3 regions of the uncultured Ligilactobacillus sp. genome follow, and region 3 is predicted to be linked to each of the others. Evidence: predicted binding sites of a transcription regulator. Region 3 holds the regulator's gene; each other region holds the start of a gene.
What was found. Region 3 encodes NrdR, which represses ribonucleotide reductase genes. Its sites were predicted from a motif close to ACACNATATATNGTGT; they were not measured.

Region 1: the regulator NrdR is predicted to act here: its motif matches at 1,212-1,227, upstream of pnuC (nicotinamide riboside transporter PnuC).
Region 2: the regulator NrdR is predicted to act here: its motif matches at 892-907, upstream of Q9Q35_RS11505 (deoxynucleoside kinase).

What each region holds. Positions count from the first base shown of each region.
Region 1 covers NZ_CAQLEL010000108.1:19,477-21,753, forward strand. The annotation lists gene Q9Q35_RS07440 (DUF1002 domain-containing protein) at 65-1,045, opposite strand; gene pnuC (nicotinamide riboside transporter PnuC) at 1,324-2,094, shown strand.
Region 2 covers NZ_CAQLEL010000151.1:27,260-29,536, forward strand. The annotation lists gene Q9Q35_RS11495 (transcriptional regulator) at 1-157, opposite strand, end outside; gene Q9Q35_RS11500 (nucleoside 2-deoxyribosyltransferase) at 309-785, opposite strand; gene Q9Q35_RS11505 (deoxynucleoside kinase) at 1,027-1,773, shown strand; gene Q9Q35_RS11510 (CPBP family intramembrane glutamic endopeptidase) at 1,831-2,277, shown strand, end outside.
Region 3 covers NZ_CAQLEL010000114.1:44,100-46,376, forward strand. The annotation lists gene Q9Q35_RS08240 (replication initiation and membrane attachment family protein) at 1-1,098, opposite strand, end outside; gene nrdR (transcriptional regulator NrdR) at 1,116-1,586, opposite strand; gene coaE (dephospho-CoA kinase) at 1,604-2,209, opposite strand; gene mutM (DNA-formamidopyrimidine glycosylase) at 2,206-2,277, opposite strand, start outside.

The DNA.
Region 1 (2,277 bases), on a different contig from region 3:
TCGTCAAAATAACGCTAAGAGCCTCCAACACATGTTTGGGGGCTCTTGGCGTTATTTTAAAATACTAATTAAACAAACTCTTGACCCATTCGATGAAGCGGGTAAACCAGCCTTTAGCTTGTTCGACGGCTTCTTTAGCTTGAGCACTGTTAGCCCAGTCTTTAGCTTTATTCATCAAATTACCAGTCGAATCTTTAACGTTATTGATCGTGTTTGTCACGTTATTGATATATGTCTTGCTTGAGCTGATCGGTGAATTTTGGAAGTTTACCAAAGCACCTGAGATCTGTGTTACTTGCTCTGAGGTCGTTTGATCTTGAATACCACGGTCAGCTAAAGCCTTATTTAACATATCTTCGATGTCTTGTTTTGTAGCTAGTTCTTGGTTATCTTGCTTTTGTTGTGCCAATTGCTTGGACACATCACCAACAGCTGCCATCAACTTACCAGGATAAGTAGCATCATCTTTGTTGGCGTCGATCGCCGGTTGAGTCGCTGAAAGCATCTCGTTAGCTGTCGCTGTGTTTTCTGTGTTCAATGAAACGCCATCTTCGGCTAAGGCCTTGTAGACCCCAGTTAAGGCTGATTCACCTGAAACGGGACGGTTAGCGGTCACGACGATGCTGACATCAGTTACCCCCGCCATTTGTGCGACCATTGCATATTGTTGGGAAGTTACTTGGGTAATGTTGTTAGAACCATTGTAGTCTTTGATGTTGACTTTGACCCCAGAGCCAGGATCTCCAGGCGCGATCGCAACAGAGCTGATCATTGCAGCGTCAGTCGTATTGCTAGAGCCATTAGCGATATATTTATTGTAATCGGTAGCTGTAGCGGTCAAAGTCTTGAATGAAGAATCAGTTTCAAATACCTTAGCTAAATTTTGGCGTGCTTCTTGGCTCGTGCCGGATCCATAGACGACATAAGCGGAATTTAACGTATGTGTGTTACTGCTACTTGCGGCTAAAGCCTTGGGACTGATCAAAATTGCCCCTAAAAAGGTCAGCACCGCCAAGAATGCAGTTGCTAATTTTTTTAATTTCATCTCTAAAACACCTCATTGATTTTATATCTAGCTACATTTTAATTTTACCACCAGAAATCAATTCTTGTCTTTTAAGAAAAAGATATAAATATCGTAAGAAAAACTTAGGGAAATCAACATTTAAAAATCAAATTACACACAATATATAGATTTAATAAAATTAGAATTACAATATATTGTGTTTTTTAAGTTGAATTTAGCTGAAAGACATGGCTATAATAGTTACATTGAATTTTTTAAATGCGAAAAATCATTGTCTAGTGGAAGGAAGTTTTTAGATGTTTGAACGTTATCAAGATGTATTGACCCATTTACCAGAATATTCCAAGAATGTATTTCGGAAGGGATATTTCAAGTGGTTATTGAATCAATGTAAAGGCTGGGGATATTTTAGTTACTTTTTATTGGCGTTCAACTTTGTGCTCCAAGTTATTTCGTTGCTCCAATCTTTTGACCAAACCCCACTTCAGTCCCTGCTCGCTTTTGTTGGGGGCAATCTGTCTGTTGCATGTGTGATCGGGATCTCTAACTTATCAGGGATCCAAGGCTGGTGTGGTGCGATCTCAGCTATTTGCATCGCGGCAACTGGTTTTATGGCGAAAAATTATGCGACAGCTTGGGAACAGATCGGGTATTTGATCTTTTTAGATATTTTTTGTATTTTAGATCCAAAATGGAACGATGATATCCAAGCTGAAAAATTAGAAAGTGGGCTTGAATGGCTCAAATATGGCTTGTTTTTTGTAGTTGCTTGGTTATGCACATATACGATCTTTAGCTTTACTAATGATCCTAGGGTCTTTTTAGACAGCTTGAACTTAGCAATGGCGATCACGGGTGCACTATTGGAATTGAACCGTAAACGTGAACAATACTATGTTTTCACACTAGCATCGATTTTTACGATCGCTTTATGGGTCCAAACGATGTTGCAAGGCGATGGAAATTTTGCCTTGATCTTTAGTTATAGCGTCTTTTTCCTAAATGACATGTATGCCTTTTTCAGCAAGAACAGCTGGTTTAGAGGGGAAGTCTCAAAGAAAGCTTAAAATTTAGTTTTGAATTGCTGACAATAAATAGTTGCGGGCGTATACTTAAACTAAGTGAATAACTTAACTCATAACACTAAGCTACGGGTCGACTCGTGGCTTTTTATTTTGGGCAAAGCAACTTGATTTTTCAAGCTATTATAGTCATACTTACTGAGAGTCAAACTCGTTTGTGATAGAATA
Region 2 (2,277 bases), on a different contig from region 3:
CTAAGGCATCAAGATCACGCAAATTCAAGGAAGTTGCACGAGTTTGTTGTTTGTTAAACGATTTATGAAGGGTCGTATAACCATAACCCGACCTCTTGGATACCTCATAAATACTCAATTCCTTTTCACGCAGGTAACCTTTGATGTCGATCTCCATTGGTTCTCACCTCCACAAAAATAATTATACCACATTTGTGATACTTTACAAGTGTAAAATACCACAAATGTGAAATATATTTTTAAACTTTATTTTTAAGTAGTAAGTAAAAAAATAACCCCTACCACAAGTAGGAGTTAGGCAAACTTATTTAGATCACAGGACGCGGACAGAATTTTGGCATCAATTCGTCAAAATCATATTCTTCCAAAGCTACTAAGCCTTCTTTTGTAACATCAAAATAAGCTGTCAAACCTTGGGCGATCATCAAGTTGACTTCTTTTTTTGGATCAAATTGCACAACGATCACTGGGGTCTTGGTCGCATAAGCATAACCGATCTCAAAGGCTGTCCCTGAATCCGGTTCGTTTTCTTTAGTCTCTTCTAATTTGTAGTCCACGATCGCTACGACTACATCGCTAGCATCGATCTGATTAGTATCAAGGCCAAAAGTAGCTTTTTGCCACTCAAAGCTTCCAAATTCAGCTGCTTTATATTCATGTTCATGGGGAATAAAGATATTTTTAGGATCGATCGTTTTATTATTGCTCAAAGCAGCTTTAACTTTAGCGATCCGTCTTTTTTGAGCTGGACTAAAAAACGGTGATGCAAGATATACAGATTTCATTTTGTGGCCTCCTAAACTAAGTATATTTTCAGTATACGTGACTAAAATCAGCAAAAGCAAGTTATTATTATCGGATCGATCTATGCTATCTTCAATAAGCCTACTCCCACAACATGTTGTGGTTAATTTTAAAAAAACACAAGATAAGCTTTATTTTTGATCGATTTCCGAGTATGATTGTAGAGGTACTTAAATAATTTAACACTAACCAGATCTTATAGGAAAGGATGCTTCAATCATTTTGATCACACTATCAGGAATCATCGGCTCTGGGAAGTCGAGTTTAACCGAAATCTTAGCTCAAGAATTAGGCACTAAAGCATATTACGAACCCGTCAAAGATAACCCCGTTTTACCTATCTTCTACAAAGGTAACGAGATCGCCGCTAAAAAGCGCGCTGCTGGCGATAAAGATGCAACTAACCCATATGCCTACCTCTTGCAAACATTCTTCTTAAACCGCCGTTTTGCGATGATCAAGGCTGCTATGCAAGAAGACAACAATATCTTGGACCGCTCGATCTACGAAGACGAGATCTTCATGAAGATGAACACCGAAATGGGCAACGCAACTGAAGTCGAATACGACATCTACAAGAGCTTACTTTCAAATATGATGGAAGAACTTCCATTTGCTTCCCATAAGAAGTCACCTGATTTGATGATCACGATCAAAGTGTCCTACGATACAATGTTAAAGCGTATCGAAAAACGTGGTCGGGATTACGAACTAGTCGAACGTGATCCTTCCTTAGTTGAATACTACCAACGTCTCTTACGTCATTACGATGTTTGGATGGAAGAATACGATTCTTCGCCACTTTTGATCATTGATGGCGACAAATACGATTTTGTTGGCAGTGTGGCTGATCGGATCGCAGTCTTGGAACAAGTCGAAGAAAAACTTTACGAACTAAACAAGATCAGTAAAGAACAACTTGCCAAACTAAAGAAACAACATCTTGAATTATTAAATGAAGTTGGGTGATAATAGAGCTGAGAGCACTTTCTCAGCTCTATTTTTTATGGAAGAAGGTTTTGTTATATGGAAAAAACTGGATGTAAAGATCTCAAAAAGACACTTTGGGTCGGTCTTGCCTGCTTAATAACATTCAATATCGCTATTTTAGAAGCACTTATCATCTTAGATCCAAAAGATACCGATAAAAGTGGCATCCCGTACTTTTTTGCAGTCGCAGCCGAATTGTTCATCATCTTTGTCGCTACGAATAAAAAGACACAACGCCACTTTTTTGATGTTTATCGTCAACCAACTGCACAAGAATTTTTTCAATGGGTCTGCTTTTTAGGTCTGACGCAGGTCATTTTCAGCTACAATAGTGCTTTGATCGAGATGCTCTTAAACTTATTTCATCTGAGCGCCCAAAGCCAAGAAGAAAGTGCCACTGGAGCCACTGAAACGCTCTCGATGTTTATCTATGGATCATTTCTAGCTCCGTTTGGAGAAGAGATCTTATTTCGCGGTTTTTTC
Region 3 (2,277 bases):
ACGATTAGCGACTTTATCTTCTAGCATCGTGTTATTTTGCGCGATCAAATAATAGTGTAACAAGACATTGATCACTGCATTTGGCAACACTTGTTTTTCCACCAAATTTTTGACCGTATAACGCTCTAGATTAGTCACAAAACTGTTCTTTTGCCGTTTGAGTTCTTCGATAAATTCAAGTGGCAGATATTGTTTTGAAACAGCGATCAGTGCTAAGTCAGTTTGCGTCAATTCCGCACTTACCTCCGGATCGATCGATGCAGTCACTTTAGACTCTTTAGGGGTTATCTCTTTAAATTGCCGATCAAATTGCTGTGTGGCTAATTTTTTGACAAGTTCAAGATCAACTTTATCGTCCTTGACATTTAGCGCTTGTTCAAGCAATTTGACGAGTTCTAGTTCATTTAGACCATACAATAAAGCAATCGACTTTAAGGTCTCAAGTGAACGGCTGATCTCAGTTGCAGGCACAAAAGACTGGGCTAAAAGCTCTTTTAAGTATTCCACATCAAGATCAACTTCGACTGAATCGACAAAATTTTTAGTCGGTTTAGCTGGCGCTTTTACCTGTGAATTTTTGAGCAACGTATCTTTTTTCACGGTAAAAACATCTAGAAGCGACTTGGTGACCTCTTTAGCATTAGCATATGTGAAAGCTGGTTTGACAAATTCTTGTTTCAACTCATCATATTGGATCTGCCCTAATGAATCGGCTAAAAGCATGCTCAAGAGATCATCTTTAAAGAAATCTTCGGCACTCAAAGGGGCTTGTAACTCATAGATAAACACTTGACCAAGTTCATCTTTTTGAACGAATGTCTTCAATAGTCCAAGTGCTTCTAATCTGATCCGGGCTTCGTAAAAGTCACGTAAACCTAAACTCAAAATATCCAATAGCTCTTTATGCATCCGGCGCGCTAACAGATCTGGTGTTTGAGCTACTTTAGTCGCTAATAGTGAATAAATACCATAAGCATTGACGCCCATCAACGGCTGGTAGAGCTTTAAAATGACTTTGAACTCTGTCGAACCGATATGGGCTTTAGTATTGACAACGTAACCATCCTTAGGCGACATCTGCCTTAATCCTTCACTCATCGCCTAACATCCCCCTACTACTTACTTTTTTCGTTGTCACGTGCCATCAAGTCTTGCAATTCCTTTGCAAAAGATGCCATATCTTTAAATTCACGATAGACGCTAGCAAATCTGATATAGGCGATATCATCGACATTTGCTAAGATCTCCATCACATATTCACCGATCAATTGGCTGGAAACTTCATTACCTCCGACGGCACGGATCTTTGTTTCGACTTGATCGACGATATTTTGGATCTCATCCATTGCAACGGGTCGTTTTTCAGCCGCTCGCATGACACCCCGCAAAACTTTTTCACGATTAAATTCTTCTCTGGCACCATTTTTCTTAATAACTAATAGTGGCGCTGCTTCTACTCTTTCAAATGTAGTAAAACGGAAACCACAATTTTCACATTCCCGCCGGCGCCGAATGGCATGTCCATTGTCGGCGGGACGGCTATCCACTACACGTGATCCATTTTGATGACAATTTGGACACTTCATAATCTTTACCTCGCTGCCTAATTTTCGATTAAATTATTTATCTCTAGCCATTTTATCACTTGCGCTTGCGTTTCTTCAACTGTTCCCGAACTATCTACTGTAATTGTAGCCAATTTTCGCCTTTTTTCAGCAGACATCTGACTAGTGATCCGCTCAAGTGCCGCCTCTTCACTCAAATGATCGCGTTCTATGATCCGTTTTAATTGGACTGCTTTAGGAACTTCAACATTGATAACTGCATCACAATGATCTGCATAACCATTTTCAAATAATAAAGCGGCATCGATCACAACTACTTTACAGCCTTTTTGCTCAGCTAAGGTCAGCTGTTTTTCATATTCAGCTCTGATCAATGGCTGCATGATCTGGTCTAGTTGAGCTAATTTCTTAGGATCACTAAAGACTATCTTACCGAGCTTAGCCCGATCTAAAGTCTGATCAGTTTGGATGATCTGAGGTCCAAATGTTTTTTGTAGTTCAGCTAGACCAGGAGTCGCTGGTTCAACGACTTTTCGGGCGATCACATCAGCATCGAGGATCTTAAAACCTAATGTTTGTAAAAAATTGCTGATCGTCGTTTTGCCCATTCCGATCCCGCCAGTCAAGCCTAAAATATATGTCATTTTACCACCTGCTGGCAATGCGGACAAAAATGCGTGCCCCGTTGTCCCACAATGATCTTTTGGATCTT